DNA from 3 places in the Methylobacterium marchantiae genome. Region 1 is predicted to be linked to each of the others. Evidence: riboswitches for the same ligand, from Rfam matches in the RefSeq annotation. Region 1 holds a riboswitch; each other region holds the start of a gene.

Region 1 (3,267 bases):
CAACGAAGAACACCCGCATCAGAACTCGATCCCCTCCTGCGCCTTCACGCCCGCGGAGAAGTGGTGTTTGACGCTGCCCATCTCGGTGACGAGGTCGGCGGCCTCGACGAGGGCCGGCTTTGCGTTGCGGCCGGTGACGATGACGTGGAGGTCGGACCGGCGCGCGCGGAAGGCGGCGACCACTGCGTCGATGGGCAGGTAGTCGTAGCGGAGCGCGATGTTGAGTTCGTCGAGGAGGACGAGGCGAATGGTCGGGTCGGCCATCAGCTCCTCGGCCTTGGCCCAGGCCTGCTCCGCGGCGGCGATGTCGCGGGCCTTGTCCTGGGTCTCCCAGGTGAAGCCCTCGCCGAGCGTATGCCACTCGATCCGGTCGCCGAAAGCCTTCAGCGCGTGTTTCTCGCCGGTGTCCCAGGCGCCCTTGATGAACTGGACCACGCCCACCCGCCAGCCATGGCCGAGCGCTCGCAGGACGAGGCCGAGTCCCGCCGTGGTCTTGCCCTTGCCAGGGCCGGTATTGACGATGAGGAGCCCTTTCTCGATCGTCTTCTCCGCGACCTCCGCGTCCTGAACGGCCTTGCGCTTCTCCATCTTCTCGCGGTGACGGTCGGCCTCCGCATCGCTCATGTCCGCGTCGTTCATGCGCTCGCTCCCGGTTGGGGTTTCACGATCATCGGCAGCCCCGCCACCATGAACACCACATGGTCGGCCCGCGCGGCGAGGCGCTGGTGCAAACGCCCCGCCGCGTCGCGGAAGCGACGGGCCAGCGCGTTGTCCGGCACGATGCCGAGCCCGACCTCGTTGCCGACCAGCACCACCGGCCCCGGCGTCCGATCGAACGCCTCGATCAGGGCCGCGGTCGCTACCTCGCTGTCAGCCTCGGACAGGATCAAATTGGTCAGCCAGAGGGTCAGGCAATCGACCAGCACCGGCCCGGTCGATGCGGCGACGGCCTCGGCCAGGTCGACGGGCACGTCCCGCGTGATCCATCCGGCCGATCGGCGAGATCTGTGAAGGGCGATGCGCTCCCGCATCTCGTCGTCCCAGGCCTGTGCGGTGGCGAGGTAGAGCCAGGGTGCAGGGCAGGATTCGATCAGCCGCTCGGCGTGGAGGCTCTTGCCGGAACGGGCGCCGCCGAGCACCAGAGTCAGTCGGGGAGGAAGCTGCCGCATGGCTCCCTTTAGCGCGAAATCACGGCGCGTGGTCAAAGCCGTTAAAACGTCCTGACGGCGCGTTGTCAGCGCTCGCGCGAGCGCGTAGAAGCGAGGTTCGGACGGTGCCCCGGCGACGGGGTGAAAAGGGAATGCGGTGAGGGCTCGCGCCTGAAACCGCAGCTGCCCCCGCAACTGTGAGCGGAGACGGGCCTGCCATCGGCCACTGGAGCGATCCGGGAAGGCGGCAGGAACGGACGACCCGCGAGCCAGGAGACCTGCCTTCCGAAGGGGACATCTGTCCTCCCGCTCGATTCTCGAACGCCGCCGGCGGGGCGGCCGGAGACATGACACGATGACGACCAACACCCTCGTCCTGACCGGCATCCGCAGCAACGAGCGCCTCGGCGCGGTGCTCATGGCCGCTTTCCTCGGCCTCGGCCTCGTTTTCATGGCCGGCTTCGCTCCGGCGATGGCGCTGCACAACGCAGCCCACGATTTCCGGCACGCCCAGAACTTCCCCTGCCACTGACCGCCTCGCGCTCAGGCAGGACCCACCTCATGATTATCCGGCTCGTGTCGGCGGCCCTGGTCGCCGGCTTCCTCGCGGCTGTGGTCGCGACGGGACTTCAGCTCGCCCTCACCTCGCCGCTGATCATCGCGGCGGAGCGCTACGAGAGCGGTGAAGCCACCGCACCGGCGGCGCACTGGATGCCGCGCGACGCGTCTCCGGCCTCCCTCATCATCCGCGCGCATTCGAGCCACGAGCATGGCGGAAAAACGGAAGGTGTCGAAGGCGGCGAGGTCGCTCCGGCTTGGCAGCCGGGCCCCGGCCTCCCGCGCATGGCCTTCACGGCCCTCGCCACCCTCGTCGGCGGCGTCGGCTATGCGCTGCTTCTCGGCGCGGCGCTGATCGCCTGCGGACGCGAACCGAACCCGGAAATAGGCCTGCGCTTCGCCATCGCCGGCTTCCTCGCCGTCGCCCTTGCACCGGCACTCGGCCTGCCTCCCGAGCTTCCCGGCATGGAGGCGGCCCCGCTGGCCGAACGCCAGTTCTGGTGGATCATGACCGCGGCGGCCACCGCCATGGGGCTGTACCTCATCGCGATCCGCCGGTCCTCCATCGCCATCGCAGGCGGCATCGTGCTGCTCGTGGCGCCCCATCTGGCCGGCGCGCCGGAGACCAGCCACACCGCCTCCGCCCTGCCGCCAGGCTATGCGGCACAGTTCGCCGCGCGCTCGCTCGGCATCGCTTTCGTGTTCTGGGCAGTGATCGGCCTGGCTTTCGGGTGGGCGTGGAACAGCTTCGGGCGGAAGATCGCGGTGGCGTCCCGTGCCTGACGACGGCACCGCAAACGGCGTCGGGGCCGGCGATCCCGTCGTCCTCTACGTCTGCGCCACCTGTCGCGCTGCAGGTGATCCGTCCGAGCCTCGTGCCGGCGCGCTGCTGCTGTCGGCCCTGAGGGAAGCGGTCGCGGAGACCGTTTCATCAAACGTCAGGGTAGAGAGCACGGAATGTCTCTCGGTCTGCAAACGCCCCTGCACCGTCGCCGTGGCCTCCGAAGGCCGCTGGACCTACGTCTACGGCGATCTCGACCCTATCGAATCCGCCAGGACCATCCTCGCGGGCATCGGCCTGTATGCGGAGACCCCGGACGGCATCGTGCCCTGGAAGGCACGGCCGGAGGCGTTCCGCAAAGGCGTCGTCGCCCGCATCCCCCCGTTTCCCCCGCGTCACGCGGTCAGAATTCCGGACGCCGCCGAATGAGCATCGTCGAGAAGATCCCCTGCACCATCGTCACCGGCTTCCTCGGAGCCGGGAAGACGACCCTCGTGCGCCACCTCGTGGAGAATGCCGGCGGACGGCGGCTGGCCATCATCGTCAACGAATTCGGCGATATCGGCTTCGACGGGTCGTTCCTCGCGGCCTGCGGCATCGAGGGCTGCCAGGACGAGGACATCGTCGAGCTCGCAAACGGTTGCATCTGCTGCACCGTGGCCGACGATTTCGTTCCGGCCCTCAACAAGCTCCTCGACCGGGCCGACCCGCCCGAGCACATCCTGATCGAGACGTCGGGCCTTGCCCTGCCGAAGCCCCTGGTCCAGGCCTTCCACTGGC
Region 2 (3,267 bases), on a different contig from region 1:
GGTAGATTTCGGTATAGCTGGACCTGTCGATGAGCCCGGTGGCGCGGTTGAATCTGTACTGCTCGACATCGAGCCAGTGGCGCCGGCTCTGCAGGCGGTAAGCGGTGTTGCGGATGGTGATGTCGGCAGACGGCGTCCACTCGGTCTTGAGCTGGGTCCAGTTGTCGGCCCAGGTGATCTTGGCTCCGTTGACGTTGTAGTTGTTGAACCGGAGGGCCTGGACGATCTTTCCGTCCACCAGCGGCGTGCCCCAGTAGCGGGCGGGCTCCTGATACCCGAGATCGTGGCTGAGCGTCACCGCGAGATCGGGGGTGAGCTGGAACAGCAGGGCGCCGGAGACCGCAAGGTTGCGGAAATCGCCGTTCGGGCTGAGCCAGCCGCCGTCTCGGTTGCCGCTGACGTTGAGGCGATAGGCTACCGTGTCGCCGATGGGACCGCCGAGATCAAGGGCGAGACGCGCGAGGCCGTCCGAGCCGGTGGCGACGCGGGCGGCATGGATCGGCGTGAAGCTCGGCTTCTTCGAGACCACGTTGACGACGCCGCCGATGGCGCCGTCGCCGTAGAGCACCGAGGCCGGGCCGCGCAGCACCTCGATCCGCTCCACATTCCAGGTATCGAACGGGAAGGTCACGGTGCCGGCGCCGACGAACAGGCGGGTGCCGTCGTAAAGCTGCTGGATCGAGTTCGGCCCGGCGAAGCCCCGGCTGGAGAAGGCGCCGTTGCCGTTGCCCGGCGAGGCGATGGTGGTGATGCCGGTGGCGTTCTGCGTCACCGCCTCGACCACCGTGTTCTGGCCTCGGATGCGGGCGGTCTCGCCGCTTATGATGTCGAGGCTCGCCGGAGTCTCCAGTGGCGTCAGGCCGAGGCGGCTGGCGCTGCGCGACGGTGTGGCAAGGTTGAGCCCGACGGGGTTCGCCCGCGTGAGGCTCGGGCCGCTTCCCTCCACCGTTAGCTGGTCGAGAGTGACGGCGTCCTCGCCTCGCGCCGCCCCGGCGAGCAGGGTCGAGGCGAGGAGCGAGAGGAGGATGGGGCCAGTGCGACTGGCCGCAGACGATGGCAGCTGTGTGGGTCGAGGAGCGCCGGAGGAGGTTGGAGACGTCATGATGATCGGGATAACCGGAGTTAAGGCAGGCCGGCGGCAGCGATCCACTTCGATAGATCAAATGTTATAACGTTACAATGTATCGATCGCACGGAAACTGCGCGAACGTGACCTTGCGGTCGGGTCGCACGGCTCAACGAGAACGAGATTGGAACGGAAACGATCGGACATCGCAGGCAGACGGCAGGCGCGGCTCAGCGCAGTGGCACGTCACCGCGAACGAAGCCGGTTCCTGCACGCGAGCGCACGCTCCGACACCCCACCAGGGCACCCCGCCCGATGCGTTTCGCGTGTGACCACGACTGACGGCAGGTCTCCTGGCTCGCGGGTCACCGCCCTCTCATCGTCTTCCCAGAAGCTGGAGCCTCCAGTGACGTGTTGATGATGGGCTCGCCGCTTACAGTTGCGGGGGCAGCCGCGGCATCGGACCATCGAGATCCTCACCGCGTTCCCTTTTGATCCTCCGAAGAGGAACCGTCATGGCCAAGCTAGCCGAGCGTGGACAATCGCGTCAACGACGCCCGGGCAACACTCTCTCAAGAAAAAGCCCCGGACCTTGCGATCCGGGGCCTCTTCTCATCGGATGTCTATCACTCACCAGCGGTACGTCACGGAACCGGTGATGCGGCGGCCTTCGCCATAGTTGCACCCCACGAAGTTGATCTGTTGCGAGCAGGTGCCGACATAGACGCGGTCCGTTAGGTTATTGGCAGCGACTTGGAAGCGCCAATTCTCGTAGGTGTATCGGATGGAGGCGTCCAACAGGACGTAATCCGGCACGCGGATTGTGTTCTGCGAGTCGCCGAACGTGTCTCCAATGTAACGAAAGCCGCCGCCGATTCCGACCCCGCGGAACAGCCCGGTCTGGATCGTGTAATCGAGCCACGTGGCGGCGGTGAAGTTCGGCACCTGGATCGGTCGCTTACCGACTGCACTCAGATTGCCGATGGGTGCATCGTCCTTCGTCACTTCGGCCTGCAGGACCGTGAGCGACGAAATCAGCTTCAGACCATCGAGCAGGTCCACGGTTGCTTCGCTCTCGAAGCCCCGCACCTCGATCTCGCCATTCTGGTAGAAGGCCTGCTGCAACGGATCGTTCGGGTTGAAGAATAGCGCATTGGTCTTCTTCGTGTTGAACACGGAGAAGAGGACCGATGTCGCCTGGCCCGGCGGCTGGAACTTTACACCGGCTTCGATGGTCTCGCCGATCTCGGGCTTCGCCGGCGTGATGTTGTAGGTCAGCGGAACTGGACCAATGCCGGGAACATTTGCCGTCGTGCTGGTCTGCAGGAAGACCGGCAGCACGTTGAACGAGCGGGCAGCCGAGACGTAAGGCGTCAGGCCGTTGTCGAATAGATACGAGAGCCCGATCCGGCCGCTATAGGATTGGGCGTCTTGGTTCGCGCCGAAGGTCGTCGGAATGCCGTTGGGAACCCCGAAGCTGTCGAGTTGCTGACGAACGGCATCAATGACCGGATTTTGTGCCGCCGTCTTCGTGGTCACCCAATCGTAGCGGGCGTTCATGCTGAGCAGCCAGCGATCGTAGAATTTCACTTGATCTTGAGCATAGACGCCGACCTGCTCCTGCTCAAGCCGTGATAGGAGTGAGCGCGGAAGTTGGGCGACGGGCTGTCCGTAGACGGGGTTGAGGATGTCGAGAGGGCCGACGAAGGGTCCGATGCCGAGCAGTGCGAAACTAGTACCGCCGAATTGGTCGCTCTTGTTGTTGATCTTGCTGTAATCTATTCCTAGCAAAGCGGTATTCTTAATGTAATCAAACTGCGAATCATGCTGGATCTGGGTGTCGACGGTAAAGACGCCGTAATCCTCGCGCCAAGTCTGGGCCTCGCGGTTTATGAGATTGGGCATCCCAGGCGTGATGGCGGTGGAGTAGATCGCATTATAATCCGTCGAAGCGTGAGCGTAGCGTAGGTTCTGGCGCACGATCCACTGATCGTCGAACCGATGGGAGAACTGGTAGCCACCCTCGAAATGCTCGGCGAGGAAGCGCGAGAAGCCCGGCTCCCCAAGGAAGCGACTGCGCAACTGCGCCTTATAGGGATTGCTGCCGTTGGTGTACTCGCGCGGAATAGCGCGGAAGGTATCGCCGGTGCGATCCTTCTGGTAGTTGCCGAGCACCGTCAGGCTGGTATCGGCCGAAGGTA
Region 3 (3,267 bases), on a different contig from region 1:
CGACGGTGATGGTGGCACCGCGGGCATCGTTGGAATGGAAGCCCTCGCCGTAATTCACGAACAGCTCGGTCTCGATCCAGGGCCCGAACACCACGCCCAGCTTGGGGCTGACGATGCCGTCCCGCGCCTTGCCCGAGTTCAGCGGGTTGTCCGATCGCACGGTGGCGTCGTAGGCGTCGGCGCGGACACCGACGCTGGTGCGCAGCCAGTCGGTCCAGCGCAGGCGGTTCTCGAAATACAGGGCGGCGCTGCCCTCCTGCACCCGGTCGTCGCGAACGGTGGAGAGCGAGACCCGCGATCGCGTGTTGAACAGGCCGACATGGATGTCGTCGAACCGGGTCTGCACGCCGATCTCGTTCTCCATGGAAAGACCGAACAGCTCGCCCTTGAACACCCGGGCGATCTCGCCGCCGGCGACGGTGCGCCGGTCGAGCTGGCGGAACTGGTCGCCATTGACCGGATCGTTGAGAAAATAGGTGAAGTTGTTGAACAGGTTGAGGTTCGAGCGGATGACATAGGCGCTGGCGCGGGTGACGCCGCCTTCGTCCGACCGGCTCCAGCGCCCGGACAGCGACAGGCGGCTCGCCTCGCCGCCATCGGTGGGATCGAGGGTGCCGAAACGGCCGATCAGGCCTTCGGAAATGGCCCGCTGCGGAATCTGGTTCGTCGCCGTCCAGCGGTTGGAATAGGCCATGCCGGTGAGGGAGAACCCGTCGAGGGCGGTGCCCTGGCTGTAGCGCGCCACGCCGTTGAGCTTGCGGATCGCGTCCGGCACCACCCAGGGGCCGTCATAGACCTGCGCTTCACCCGCCGTGAGGAGGGTCCCCTCCCCTAAAGGAGCCGAGGCGATGGTGAGCGCCCGCTTGTAGCCGAAGCTGCCGATGGAGGTCAGCGCGAGATTGCGCGGCACCGCATCGATCGTGTCGATCCGCACCGATCCGGCGGAAGCGAAATCCCCGTCCCGGGCGAAATACGGACCCTTGTGGAATTCGACCGCGCCGACGAGTTCGGGAATGAGGAAGTTGATGTCGGCATAGCCCTGGCCGTGGGCATGGGTGCGCATGTTGGCGGGCATGCCGTCGATGGTGATGGCGATGTCGCTGCCATGGTCGAGGTTGAAGCCGCGCAGGAAGTACTGGTTGGCCTTCCCCTCCCCCGAATGCTGCGTGACGATGAGGCCGGGCACCGCCTCCAGCACCTCGCCGGGCCGGGTGATTGGACGGTCGTTGAGAACCTTGCCTGTGATCACGCCGGAACTCGACGTCAGCGCAGGAGCAGAAAGAGCGCCGAATGCCTCGGCGCCGCCGGCTCCTCCCGTCGCCCCGCCGAATCCTGGGCCGGCGACTGGAGAGGCAGTCTGCATGTCGGCGGCCACCGAGAGCTCCGACAGTGTCGCCTCGGTGGTGTTTCCCGGTCCGGCCTGGGCAAGGGCCGATGAGCAGGACGTCAGGAGTGCGACGACGAAGAGGGGAGGGAGAACGCGTGGAGGAGAGGCGGACACGGGAGGAACCTCGGGCGACGGCTGTGGCACGTCACCGCGAACGAAGCCGATCCGTGCACGCGAGCGCACGCTCCGACACCCCACCAGGGCACCCCGCCCGATGCGTTTCGCGTGTGACCACGACTGACGGCAGGTCTCCTGGCTCGCGGGTCACCGCCCTCTCATCGTCTTCCCAGAAGCCGGAGCCTCCAGTGACGTGTTGATGATGGGCTCGCCGCTTACAGTTGCGGGGGCAGCCGCGGCATCGGACCATCGAGATCCTCACCGCGTTCCCTTTTGATCCTCCGAAGAGGAACCGTCATGGCCACGCTAGGTCGAGGCTGACGGGACGGTCAATTGCAAGATTCTCCCTCACCGACCATCGCCGTGGCCCTGTCGCATCGCGGCAACGTCCGGCGTCACTCCGGCAGCGATTCGAGGCTCTTCGGCTCTTCGATGATCCGGCCGTTCTTCTCCGCCCGGAAGCGCTTGCCCATCTCGTAGGCCGATTTGCGCATGCGCATGATCCCGCCGAGCGGCCGGTGCGCGGCGAGCCCGTGCCATGGGCTGAAGGACAGGCCGTCATCGACGAAGGCCGCGCGGGCCTCGCTCCAGCTGATCTGCGGTGCGGCCATGAGCGTGGCGATGGTGCGGTAGGAGCTCGCCTCCTCGGGCCAAACCACGGAGGCGTCCTCCACCGGCATGTCGTCCAGGTTCAGGCAGAGTTGCGCCCGCAACTCCCAGGTGCCGCCATGCCGACGGAAATGCTCCAGCACCGCCTCTCGAATCGCGTTCGGGGCGCTCGTGTCGGCGAGGGGCGCGCTCGCGAGCGCCTTCAGTTCGGGCGAGACCGGAGCCAGCGAGATCTTGGCGATGTGGTCGCCGAAGCGAAGCGGGACCTGACTGTAGAAGCTGTCGCCGAGAATATGCGTCTCGGCCTGTCCGCCCAATGTCGCGAGGGTCGGGCTCGGCGAGCCGGTGGTGGCCACGACGGCGCTCTGCACGCCGCGCAGGGCGGCAGAGGCGACCTTCTTCAGGCCCTCCGCCCGGTCGGTGGTCTTGGCGAGGAGCTTCAGCGTCGAGAGGAACTGCTTCGGTCCCGGCGCCGAGAATGCCGGGCCGTTGACGAGCACGAAATCCTGGGTGGCATCCCCCTCCGATCCTTCGAGACGCTCACCCTCGACGCCGACGATCTTGATCGCCACGCCGCGCGGGGTGGAGACGCTGTCGTCCAGAATATCGCCGGGGATGGTCGAGAACCGCATCACTACGGGATAGCGGCCCGGCTTCGCGAACAGGCCCTGCGCCAGTTCGGGGGGCAGGTCGGCGGCCACGCTCAGTTCGGCCTTCAGCGCGCCATGCGCCTTGGCGTGAACGCTGCGGATGGCATGGCCGCCATCCGCGAGGGTCGTCTCGCTGATGGAGCGCATGGTCTCGTTCAGGGATCTGCTGGTCTCGGCCTCGTCGGATTCTGGTGTCTCGACGGTGGGGGTGTAGCGCAGGTAGGGGGTGTTGATCGCCAAGGGGCCTGACTCCGGGGGAAGGCAGAAGCCGCGCCCCGAGCGCTTCGAAGGCACTCAGGAAACTGCCGGCTCCGCAACTCGGTGGTGTTCCAAGGGAGAATCCCCGATCGGAGCCTCCGTTCCGATCCCTGCGACGCCTCGCCGAGTTGTGAGTTCCTCCAGCGGTGATCAGGCCACGTTGTCCCAGGTCTCGCTGATCGGGCGACCGAAGCGCATGAGTCGTGCCCGCAAAATGATGTCGCCGGGCGGTCGTGGGACCGGGGG

What was found. A riboswitch is a leader RNA that binds a small molecule or an ion and turns the genes downstream of it on or off. The one in region 1 is predicted to bind cobalamin.
Region 2: another riboswitch for cobalamin. It lies ahead of ACFQ4G_RS09215 (TonB-dependent receptor); the one in region 1 lies ahead of ACFQ4G_RS00925 (CbtB domain-containing protein).
Region 3: another riboswitch for cobalamin. It lies ahead of ACFQ4G_RS02560 (TonB-dependent receptor); the one in region 1 lies ahead of ACFQ4G_RS00925 (CbtB domain-containing protein).

The regions. Positions count from the first base shown of each region.
Region 1 is NZ_JBHTND010000001.1:191,742-195,008, reverse strand. It holds gene cobO (cob(I)yrinic acid a,c-diamide adenosyltransferase) at 19-624, opposite strand; gene cobU (bifunctional adenosylcobinamide kinase/adenosylcobinamide-phosphate guanylyltransferase) at 636-1,169, opposite strand; cobalamin riboswitch at 1,255-1,448, shown strand; gene ACFQ4G_RS00925 (CbtB domain-containing protein) at 1,504-1,680, shown strand; gene ACFQ4G_RS00920 (CbtA family protein) at 1,710-2,489, shown strand; gene ACFQ4G_RS00915 (DUF1636 family protein) at 2,482-2,916, shown strand; gene cobW (cobalamin biosynthesis protein CobW) at 2,913-3,267, shown strand, end outside.
Region 2 is NZ_JBHTND010000010.1:32,960-36,226, forward strand. It holds gene ACFQ4G_RS09215 (TonB-dependent receptor) at 1-1,102, opposite strand, end outside; cobalamin riboswitch at 1,393-1,596, opposite strand; gene ACFQ4G_RS09220 (TonB-dependent siderophore receptor) at 1,697-3,267, opposite strand, start outside.
Region 3 is NZ_JBHTND010000002.1:230,842-234,108, reverse strand. It holds gene ACFQ4G_RS02560 (TonB-dependent receptor) at 1-1,501, opposite strand, end outside; cobalamin riboswitch at 1,613-1,816, opposite strand; gene ACFQ4G_RS02555 (catalase family protein) at 1,900-3,003, opposite strand; gene ACFQ4G_RS02550 (glucan biosynthesis protein) at 3,172-3,267, opposite strand, start outside.